2 regions of the Vibrio sp. R12-SW3-ISO1 genome follow, and region 2 is predicted to be linked to the other one. Evidence: predicted binding sites of a transcription regulator. Region 2 holds the regulator's gene; the other holds the start of a gene.

Region 1 (5,973 bases), on a different contig from region 2:
CGGCGTAAGTTGCGATACCATTTGTAGCCGTCTTCGACCCGTTTTTCATCCAGCAGTGCCTGACTTGATGGCATGTAGGCAATCAACTCCGACGTCTCTTTGGCTTTTTTATCTTTGGCAAACAGCGTCTCAGACAGGTTTTTGCTTACTTCTTCCGACATCACATTACTCGTGTATTCGTTCGATTCTTTCATAGTAATAAAAAAAATGACCCAAGAAAGGGTCATTTATCAAGATTCTTTATTGAAATCGCCAATGCATTCACCCAAGAGTGAAAAAGCATTACTTTTGTTTGCGATTGATCGGTTCGATGTATTGAATCGACATATCCCATGGTTGCTCAATCCAAGTCTCTTGAGCGATATCCACCACGTAGTCATCTAAAAGTTCAGCGCCTGATGGTTTCGCGCACACGGCGATCAATTTCGCTTTCGGGTACAAGTCACGAAGCTTGCGTGCTGTGTCACCACTGTCGACCAGATCTTCAACGATAAGGTAACCTTCACCGTCACCTTCAGGTGCTTTCAATACGCTCATATCACGTTGGTGATCGTGATCGTAGCTTGAAATACAGATGGTATCCACGTAACGAATACCGAGTTCACGCGCTAAAATAGCACCCGGTACTAAACCGCCACGGCTCACAGCCCAAATCCCTTTCCATTGCTCGGCAGGCATCTGCTTTTCTGCAAGTTCACGACAGTACGCGTGCATCTGATCCCAAGTGATGATGAATTTTTTACTCATTGTAATAACCTAATAGTTTTGTCCAATCGGCATCCCCTGAAAAACAAGCTAAGTTGATACAACCTACAGCTTGATGCACCAGGCCAAATAGGGGAAAAGCTACGCAAACGATTATTTTACCGGAAGCGGCGGCCAATACCAATGGCGAATTATATTCTCTATAAAACAACGCCACAGCGAAAGCGCTGTGGCGTTGTTGATTCAATGCTTGTTATTAACCAGCGAAGACGTACTTCAGTAAGAAGACTGCCGACAGTACCCAAACGCTCACAGACACGTCGCGTCCTTTACCACTCAGTAGCTTAATTGCAGCGTAAGAGATAAAGCCCAGTGCAATACCTTCTGCGATTGAGTAAGTCAGTGGCATCAGCAGACACGTCACCACAACCGGTGCCGCTTCTGTTAGATCACGCCAATCGATGCTGACCAAGCCAGACATCATTAGAATCGCCACGTAGAACAGTGCGCCAGCGGTCGCGTATGGAGGAATCATGCCTGCCAAAGGCGAGAAGAACAGTGCCAACAAGAACAGAACGCCAACAACCACCGCCGTTAAACCAGTACGACCGCCTGCCGCAACCCCTGCCGTAGACTCTACGTAAGACGTAGTGCTTGAGGTACCAAGTACCGCGCCCACTGACGTTGCGGTTGAGTCTGCCAATAGTGCTTTGTTCAAACGTGGTAGTTTGCCGTCTTCTTTAATGAAGTTCGCCTTAGTCGCGACACCCACCAGCGTACCCGCCGTGTCAAAGAGATCAACAAACAAGAAGGCAAAGACCACTGAGATCATGCCCACTTCAAACACGTCAGCAATGTTCATTTCCATAAAGGTCGGCGCAATGCTTGGTGGTGTCGACATCACACCGCCCCACTGCACATCACCCACCAATAGACCAAGTGCGGTGATAATAAGGATCGCGATCATCACAGCGCCACGAACACCGCGGTACACCAAACCGATGGTCAAGAAAAAGCCCAAGGCAGCCAAGGCTGGTGCTAGGTTTGTGATGTGGCCCAAGCCGACCAAGGTCGCTGGATTATCAACGACGATACCTGAGTTTTGTAGGCCGATAAACGCAAGGAATAGACCAATACCCGCAGAGATACCCGTGCGCAGCGACAATGGGATGGAGTTGATGATCCACTCACGGATTTTGAATACCGAAAGCGCCATGAAGATCAAACCAGAGATAAACACCGCACCGAGCGCGACTTGCCATGAGTGGCCCATACCCAAAACAACGCCATAAGTGAAAAACGCGTTGAGGCCCATACCTGGCGCCAATGCAATCGGGTAGTTAGCGACAAAGCCCATGATAAAACAGCCAATCGCAGCGGCTAAACAGGTCGCAACAAAGACAGCGCCCTTGTCCATCCCTGCATCGGCCAGCATCGCTGGGTTGACAAAAATGATGTAAGCCATTGTCAGGAATGTGGTCACACCGGCAATGATCTCAGTTTTGACATTCGTGCCATTTTCACTGAGTTTGAACAGTTTTTCGAACATGATCGAATCCTAAAAGGGTAAAAAGTAAACGGTTGCGTAATCGATTGGCGGAATTATAAAGTCATCAAATAGTAAATTCCAGATAGAATTATGACTCTAATCAATATTTCGGGTTGTAAATGGCCAACCTATCGCTATAAAAGAGCCACAAACAAAACAAAAACAAAGAAAATTCATAAAGATAGAAAGAAAAGACATCATCATTCAGACGGTGAACTTTTGTACCATGTTGTAAACTTTCAAATCCAGAACGGCAGTTTGTAACCTGAGTAACACGTGCTTATGTGCATAATATGCAGAGAATGGCATTAATAAGGAGAAATCGGTGAGTTGGTGGATAAAAAAACGCCACTCAAAATGAGTGGCGGTTGAATCATGTCAGCGAAAACGGCGCTGCAAATATATTCCAATATTAGGGGGTGAACATAACGTTCGAGATAAACAAGCTTTCAGTGTTAGTAACCAAAGCTAGTGGGGTAAGTAAAGCTTCCTGTATAAACAGATTTGTTTAGCCAGAACGCTGCACTTGGTAAACCTTTCATAACATCACCTTCTAAATCAATTAAACACATTACAATGATTGATTTCTCAGTTCCTTGGAGGCGATAACTCGGACTCATCCTTTGAGCGTTTTTACTTCGCTGCCGAAGTGGTTACAAATATACCTTATAGAAATTAAATTACAACACCTAAAGTGATAAAAGTCACAAAAAATTGCGATTACTGATTCAAATTAAACCGCAACTGTAATTTAATTACATAAAAATCACTAGCATCTAAGTTAATCTGTCAGATTGATAATCACATCATTGAATATCCCGTCGATAGAGAGGTAGGCACTTTTCGCTGCAGTTTGCATCAACTCACTTGGGTATCGATCTTGAGAGTGCTATTCTGACCAACATCAAATCGGCAAGTTTGGATGTTTGTGCTACTCATCATTTGGTGCATAAGACAATATTTGCCATCTCTCATTATAAGGAGTTATCCGTGTCTGAGTTCCATTCTGAAATTAGCAGCTTGTCACCAGCGCCTTTGTGGCAGTTTTTCGACAAGATTTGCTCCATTCCTCACCCATCGAAACACGAAGAAGCCCTAGCGCAAATGATCATTGATTGGGCGACCGATCAAGGCCTAGAAGTCAAACGCGATCCAACCGGCAACGTCTTCATCAAAAAACCGGCGACCAAAGGGATGGAGAATAAAAAAGGTGTGGTTCTGCAGGCGCACATTGATATGGTGCCGCAGAAAAACGAAGATACGGATCATGATTTTACCCAAGACCCGATCCAACCTTATATTGATGGTGAGTGGGTCACCGCCAAAGGCACAACCTTGGGTGCGGACAACGGCATTGGTATGGCGTCTTGTCTCGCGGTATTGGCGTCCAATGACATTAAACACGGGCCACTAGAAGTGCTGCTGACGATTGATGAAGAAGCAGGCATGACTGGCGCATTTGGTCTTGAAGCGGGTTGGTTAGAAGGCGACATTCTGCTCAATACCGATTCTGAGCAAGAGGGTGAAGTGTACATGGGTTGTGCCGGTGGTATCGACGGTGAAATGACGTTCGAGATCCAACGCGAAGCTCTGCCTGCGGGCTATGTGACCCGACAGCTTATTCTTAAAGGCTTAAAAGGCGGACACTCAGGCTGTGATATCCACACTGGACGCGGTAATGCCAACAAACTCCTCGCTCGATTCCTAGCAGGTCACGCAAGCGAACTGGATTTGCGCCTGATTGAATTCCGTGGTGGTAGCCTGCGCAATGCAATTCCACGCGAAGCGTTTGTTACGGTCGCCGTCCCTGCTGAAAACGAAGCCAAGCTTGCCGAGCTTTATCAGTTCTACACACAACTGCTTATCAACGAGCTAGGCAAAGTGGAAACAAGCCTTGTCACGTTTAACGAAGTGAGTGACAGCCAGGAAGATGTGTTGTCTATTAACGATCAACAACGTTTTATCGCCGCTTTGAACGCTTGCCCGAATAGCGTGATTCGTATGAGTGACGACATTGAAGGAGTGGTCGAGACCTCATTAAACGTTGGTGTCATTACCACAGAAAAAGAAGCCATTCACGTTCTCTGCTTAGTTCGCTCTTTGATTGACTCGGGTCGCCAACAAGTTGAAGGCATGCTCACCTCCGTGGCTGAGCTTGCTGGTGCTAAGATCGCTTTCTCTGGCGCCTACCCTGGCTGGAAACCGGATGCGGATTCAGAGATCATGGCCATCTTCCGCGACATGTATGAAGGCATTTACGGTCACAAGCCGAACATCATGGTGATTCACGCCGGTCTAGAGTGTGGTCTATTTAAAGAACCTTACCCAAATATGGATATGGTCTCTTTTGGTCCTACCATTAAGTTCCCTCACTCACCAGATGAAAAGGTTAAGATTGATACCGTGGCGCTCTTTTGGGAGCAAATGGTCGCCCTGCTGGAAGCGATTCCTGAGAAGTCATAGTCTTTCATCTAAACATGGTATTGCTGTACTAGCCGAGCTCTTGCTCGGCTTTTTTGTGACTCAAAATCGCCGCACGGATTGGGCTATCATCGAGCGATAATATTTGTGGTGACGACAATTAATTTTTGTTAGCCAAGCCATTTACCCCACTGCTAAGGTTCGCGTCCTTACAGCGCTGAGGCGTCATTATCGCCACTTTTTCGCGCTGACTCTTTATCTTAAAAGTCACAGGTGCTAGCTCTGGCATCTGAGTTTCTATTGTTTTGTTTGCACTCATTCGGAGACCATCGCCGGATGAGTATTGCCCTATTAGGAAATTACAGCATGAAAATCGGTGTTCTGTCTCGTAACGCTAAACTTTACTCGACCAAGCGTTTAATCGAGGCAGCAAAAGAACGCGGCCACGAAGTGAAGGTTATTGACGCTCTACGTTGTTACATGAATATCAACTCAGACAAACCTGAAATTCATTTCAAAGGCGAAGAGCTGTCAGGGTTTGATGCCATCATTCCTCGTATTGGCGCCTCGGTGACGTTCTATGGCACCGCTGTGTTGCGTCAATTTGAGATGATGGGTGTCTATCCGGTCAACGAGTCCGTGGCGATCACCCGCTCTAGAGATAAGCTTCGTTCCATGCAGTTACTTTCTCGTAAAGGCATCGGTATGCCGATCACCGGTTTTGCCAGCAAACCAGATGATGTGAAAGATTTGTTGGAGATGGTCGGCGGTGCCCCTGTTGTGATCAAGCTTCTAGAAGGAACACAAGGTATTGGCGTAGTGCTTGCTGAAACACGAAAAGCAGCCGAAAGTGTGATTGAAGCGTTTATGGGCTTAAAGGCCAACATCATGGTCCAAGAGTACATTAAAGAAGCCGGCGGCGCCGATATTCGCTGTTTTGTGATTGGCGACAAGGTGATCGCCGCGATGAAGCGTCAAGGGGCGGAAGGCGAATTTCGCTCAAATCTGCATCGAGGCGGTAGCGCATCACTCGTCAAAATCACCCCGCAAGAGCGCCGTACTGCGGTTGCTGCGGCCAAAATCATGGGTCTTAACGTCGCTGGCGTGGATTTGTTGCGCTCAGAACGTGGGCCACTGGTGATGGAAGTGAACTCATCTCCTGGTCTTGAAGGTATTGAAGCCGCAACAGGTAAAGACATTGCAGGGATGATCATCGACTTTATTGAAAAAAATGCGGCGATAAAAGGGACAAAAACACGAGGTCGTGGCTAGTTGAAGGGTTGAAGAGTGCCAGTCAG
Region 2 (5,973 bases):
TGATTCTCTCAGGCTATGCCGCCGGTTCTGAAGTGAGCAATGCGCGCATGATGGCTAAAGTAGCGCTGGCGCTTGGCGTTTCTAAATCTGACATTATTCTGCTCGAAACCGCCAAAGATACTTGGGAAGAAGCGCGCCAAGCGGCGGCGTTCGTTAAGAACAAGAAGTTGGTGGTGGTCACATCGGCCAGTCACATGAACCGTGCCCTGAATGAATTCCATTCCGCAGGATTGAAACCTTACGCCGCGCCGACCAACTACCTGGCGCAGAGAAACATCGATCAAGCGTGGGAGAAGTACGCGCCGAAGGGCAAATATCTCGAACAAACTGAGCGCTACTGGCATGAAACGCTGGGCACCATTTGGCAGCACCTGCGCGACTGGGCGTCCGATTATGAAGAGCAAGCCTTAGAGGTGGAGGCTGCGCAGAGCGACGTTTAACCGGCCGCCAGCGTAGACGGATAACGTCTTCCACTTAACTCAAAAATCCAGGCTGTATGCCTGGATTTTTCGTTTCTTTTGCGTCAATTTTCGCTCGTTAATTGCCGAACAACGTTAATCTCCGGCGAACATGTAGCCTTCGCCATGCACGGTGACGAATATCTGCGGATTTTTTGGATCCACCTCCATCTTCGCTCTCATGCGTCGAATCAGAACATCGATGGTGCGATCATTGGGTGCGTCCACACGATGACTGATCATATTGAGAATACGCTCTCGACTGAGCACTTGATTGGGGTGAGAGGAGAGCGCCACCAAAAGCTCATACTCTGCTTTAGTCAGTTTGACCGGTTCATCCCCTCGGCTCAAAGCGCGGCGCTGAATATCGAACGTCCATTCAGCAAAGCGCACCACGCCCTCTTGCTGATCGCTGCCCGCGTTTTGCGCTCGCGCAGCCAGTGCGATGCGCCACAAGAGGTTCTTGACTCTGACGAGCAGTTCCCTAAGCTCAAATGGCTTGGTGACATAATCGTCCGCGCCCATTTCTAAACCAACAATCTTATCAATGCTGTCGGTACGCCCGGTCACCAAGATAATACCGATGTCCGATTGACTGCGTAGTTCACGCGTCAGCATCAAGCCATCTTCGTTGGGCAGATTAATATCCAGCATCACCAAATCGACCCGACTGCTGCTGAGTACATCGCGCATCTGCGCGCCATTATCAGCTTGGCTCACCTGATACCCTTCGGTTTGAAAGTAGCCCGCTAATTTACGGCGAGTCACTTCATCATCTTCAACAACCAAAATGTGGTAGCTCATCGGCTCTACTCACTTATTCACACACTGATTCAATGGCTTTATTCTATTCATAATTAGTCACAACTCCATCTTTGTCCTCTTTGGGAGGTGAAAAGTTGGCGATTCATTGATGCAAAGCAAGCTTTGCCGCCCTGTTCACAAATTGCCATATTTGACCATTTCTTCTCATAATCTGGTTGACCGCTGTTCATTTTTATCCGTTAGACTTAACGGCATCTGATTCAGTTGAGAGCCCATCATGCCAGAGACACCTAACGCCCAGATTTCCGACCCTTTATCTCCCGCCGAAAAAGAGCAGCGCGCCTTTGATGAGCAACGCGCTGAGCTCTACTGGTGGTTTTCGAGCGTGTTTGCCAAAGAGCTCTCAGAGCAAGAGCTGGCCCAATATCATTCGGTGGACACACGTACCTTTCTGACGGGACTTGCACAAACCCCTGAGCTTAACGTCGCCGCAGACAGGCTCATCGATGCATTGAACCGATTGCAAGACAGGCCAGATGCTGAGTTGGAACTATCAGCCGACTATTGCGACCTGTTTTTAAAATCCGACCGAGACAGCGCGCTGCCTTACGCCTCTGTCTACTTAGATGAATCCGGACTGCTCAATGGTGAGCCTGCCAAACAGATGGACGCTTTACTTCAACAACACGGGGTCGCTGTGCATTCAGGGCTTAATGAGCCTTCTGATCATCTCGCGATAGAGCTGGATTTTTTGGGCAACCTGATTGTGCGCGGCGCTCATGCAGCAGAGCAGATGGCAGGCGACACGCATCTCGCCTACCAAGAGCAAGCCGATTTTATTGAGCAGCATCTACTCCCTTGGATTGAGAGGTTTGCCGAGCGCTGCCAGCGCCTCGACACATTCGGCTTCTATGCGGCGCTGTCGTCGCTATTGTGCGCGTTCATTCAATTGGATAAAGCCTACCTGCAAGGCGATAGCGATTAAGCCCATACAAAAGGTGTGGCGAGATCCCAAAGGCGGGTTTTTTATTTGCCCAAATCGACGTTGCGGACTACAATCCGGTCCGCAAACGATAAAACTAATAAATACAAACCGCTTTTTGAGGGCGGTTTTTGTGTTTCTGATACTTTCTGTCTACATACTCTAAACTTTGTATAGACTTTACTTTTATAGACTTAACTTTTCATAGAGTAGTAGGCAGTCATCGACAGGACAAAACCATATGGCCACGATTAAAGACGTCGCTCGCTTAGCGGGTGTCTCGACCACCACTGTATCCCATGTGATCAACAAAACACGCTTTGTCGCTGAAGCCACGCAAGAAAAAGTGATGGAAGCGGTTCAAGAGTTGAACTATGCCCCAAGTGCCGTTGCACGCAGCCTGAAATGTAACTCGACACGCACAATAGGCATGCTGGTTACTCAATCGACCAACCTTTTCTTCTCGGAAGTGATCGACGGGGTTGAGAACTACTGCTACCGTCAAGGCTACACCTTGATCTTGTGTAACACTGGCGGCATCTACGAGAAACAACGTGACTACATTCGCATGCTGGCGGAAAAGCGCGTCGATGGCATCTTAGTGATGTGTTCAGATTTGACCGAAGAGTTGAGCGAAATGCTTGACCGTCATAAAGACATCCCTAAGGTGGTGATGGATTGGGGCCCGGAAAGCTCACAAGCCGATAAAATCATCGACAACTCGGAAGAAGGCGGCTACCTCGCAACAAAATACCTGATTGATCACGGCCACAAGCGCATTGCTTGCTTGAGTGGGCATTTTGAAAAAGCGGCCTGCCAAGAGCGCATCCAAGGCTTTAAGCGCGCAATGAACGAGTCGGGTTTGAGCGTCAACGAAGATTGGATCTTAGAAGGTAACTTTGAGTGCGATACCGCCGTGCTTGCCGCGGACAAAATCGTCGCCATGGACGAAAAGCCAACCGCAGTATTCTGTTTCAACGATACGATGGCGCTCGGTTTGATGAGCCGTTTACAGCAAAAAGGCATTCGTATTCCAGAAGACATGTCGGTCATTGGTTATGACAACATTGAGCTAGCCGAGTACTTTTCACCACCGCTAACGACGGTTCACCAGCCGAAGCGCCGTGTGGGTAAAAACGCATTTGAGATTTTGCTCGAACGTATTAAAGACAAAGAGCATGAAAAACGTATTTTTGAAATGCACCCAGAAATCGTCGAGCGCGATACCGTGGCGACGGTGAAATAGACCAACGAACAAGTTCAGCACATCACATCGACTAGCCCAGCGAGAATACTTCTCATCCGCTGGGCTTTATTCTCTCGTTAACACCCCTCTATTTTATGAACTAAGATCACATTTAACCCATCGAAACGTGATGTTTAGCCCATAAATTATTTATGCTTATTATGTTCGACTAATGCCACGAACAGGGCAAACCATTTCGAAAGGATGGGACGCAAAGCTTCCGGCCTGTTGCAGCCACTCGATGATATCAACGTTGATGACTGCTTGGTAGCGGGGTTGCCGATGGCAAATGTGCACTTCATAATTCTTTATCAAAAGCAAAGAATACAATGAGTTAAACGTTGTGTGCGCATTATGCGCTCACACCGCGAGTAGGATTATTCTTTTATGAGCCAGAATGACACCCTACTGACACAAAACCTGCATATTTTTGCTAATCTCTCGGACCTGAATTTGGTGGCGTATTGTAATACACCGAGAAAAACAGCATGGATAAACCAATTTTAAAAGACTCAATGCGATTGTTTGAACCATTGGGCAAGATCAAGTCTCGCTCAATGTTTGGTGGATTCGGAATCTTCGCTGATGACATCATGTTTGCCCTCGTGGTAAATGACAAACTTCACATACGCGCCGACGACTCGTTGGCCCAACTGTTTAATGCTCAGGGACTCGAGCCATACGTGTATAAAAAACGTGGTTTCCCTGTGGTCACCAAATACTACGCCCTTGGCCATGACTGGGATCAGGATGTCGCTCAGACTATTGCGATGGCAAACACTGCACTAGAGGCGGCCAACAAAGACAAGCAGCGTCAAACCAACGCCAAACCAACGCGCCTGAAAGATCTGCCGAACTTGCGTCTAGCGACCGAGCGAATGCTCAAGAAAGCGGGTATCGACAGTGTCTCCCGTTTGGAGCAGACGGGCGCAGTGGAAGCGTATAAAGCGATTCGTTCCACACACTCTGCCGACGTCAGCATCGACCTGCTGTGGGCACTTGAGGGGGCAATTAAAGGCACGCACTGGTCTGTGGTCCCTCAAGCAAGACGCGACGAGCTCCTGAATCAGCTGCAAAGCTAGTCAGCGATAGCGTTCAGTAATTCCAATCCCCGTCTCAAGCCAGCCCAACACCGCTGGCTTGAGACGTTTTTAGCCGATGCTTTTCTAGCGTTTCCATTCCTTCGTCATAGAATTCAACGTATTCTTCCCTTTAGGGCGAAATTTTTTACTGGCTTTTTGGTTCATATCTAACAATGATCAATGATGATGTTTTCAAAGGGATCCATATGAACAAGAAACTGCTTTTAGGTATTGGTTTGCTCGCTCTGATTGTGTTTTTAGGCGCAAACTTTGGTCAATACCTGACACTTGATAACGCCAAAGCGCAGCAGCAAGCGCTGGCTGAAATCATTGACGCCCACTTTGCCCTCGCCGCGCTCAGTTACTTCTTCGCCTATGTCGCTATCACCGCCTTCTCGATCCCTGGAGCGGCCGTCGTCACCTTGCTTGGCGCTGCGCTGTTTGGCTTTTGGACCAGTTTATTGCTCGTCTCTTTTGCCAGTACGATAGGTGCTACCTTGGCGTTTTTAAGCAGCCGCTTTCTACTCAAAGAGTGGGTACAAAGCAAGTTTGGCGATAAACTCGCGACGATTAACCAAGGGGTCGAGAAAGATGGTGCGTTTTATCTCTTCTCACTGCGCCTTATCCCGGTATTCCCTTTCTTTTTGATCAACCTCTTGATGGGTCTTACGCCCATCACCATCGCGCGCTTCTATCTGGTCAGTCAACTGGGTATGTTGCCGGGCACGGCCGTCTACCTCAACGCCGGGACCCAGCTAGCGCAAATCGACAGTTTGTCAGGCATCGTCTCCCCAACAGTACTCGCCTCTTTTGCGTTGCTCGGGGTATTCCCAATCATTGCTAAATGGGTGATGGCCAAACTCAAAGCGTCACCGCAATCCAATGGACAAGCGTCTTGAAAATCTTTATTGCCACAACCCCACCACAAGCACACATCGTGTGTGAAATGTTACGCAGCGAAGGAATAGCCTGTGAGGTGAGAGGTGAAGGTTTGTTCGGCTTGCAAGGAGAGATTCCGTTTGGCGAAGAGGCCAGCCCGTACGTTTGGTTAACTCGCCCAGAGCAAAAGCAGACGGCACTCGCGCTGATTGATGACTTCCAACAAGACACTCCCGACAACATGGTTTGGGTTTGCCCGACTTGCCAAGAAGAAAATGACGGCCATTTTCAGTTATGTTGGCAGTGCGAGCACACCAAACCAGTATGAGTGTGTGGGGAGCTAGCCGAAATTAAGCAGTGAGGTGTTGCTGAATGAAGGCGATGGAGTGATCATTAAACTCATCTGGGCGCTCAACATTACACACATGGCCACAGTCAGGAATTTCATGCAGCTCACTGAGCGTATGTGCTGAGACCATCTCTTTCACAGGGGTGATGAACATGTAGTCTTTTTCACCCATCAGATAGAGCGTAGGGATAGGTAACTCGCGGTCTTTGAAG

What was found. The regulator PurR, encoded in region 2, represses purine synthesis genes. The targets are predictions, from matches to a motif close to TNANGNAAACGTTTNCNTNA.
Region 1: AC6R0R_RS09740 (NCS2 family permease) is a predicted target of PurR. The motif match lies at 2,275-2,294, and genes of this name have one in related genera.

What each region holds. Positions count from the first base shown of each region.
Region 1 is NZ_JCBDGK010000038.1:154,854-160,826, reverse strand. Features, by position in the region: gene frsA (esterase FrsA) at 1-161, opposite strand, end outside; gene gpt (xanthine phosphoribosyltransferase) at 283-747, opposite strand; gene AC6R0R_RS09740 (NCS2 family permease) at 962-2,254, opposite strand; gene vcdP (small protein VcdP) at 2,710-2,796, opposite strand; gene AC6R0R_RS09730 (aminoacyl-histidine dipeptidase) at 3,245-4,717, shown strand; gene rimK (30S ribosomal protein S6--L-glutamate ligase) at 5,042-5,947, shown strand.
Region 2 is NZ_JCBDGK010000015.1:148,884-154,856, reverse strand. Features, by position in the region: gene elyC (envelope biogenesis factor ElyC) at 1-440, shown strand, start outside; gene torR (two-component system response regulator TorR) at 555-1,262, opposite strand; gene torD (molecular chaperone TorD) at 1,501-2,208, shown strand; gene purR (HTH-type transcriptional repressor PurR) at 2,447-3,451, shown strand; cyclic di-GMP riboswitch class I at 3,627-3,735, shown strand; gene AC6R0R_RS04385 (TfoX/Sxy family DNA transformation protein) at 3,940-4,533, shown strand; gene AC6R0R_RS04380 (TVP38/TMEM64 family protein) at 4,740-5,432, shown strand; gene AC6R0R_RS04375 (putative signal transducing protein) at 5,429-5,740, shown strand; gene AC6R0R_RS04370 (alpha/beta fold hydrolase) at 5,763-5,973, opposite strand, start outside.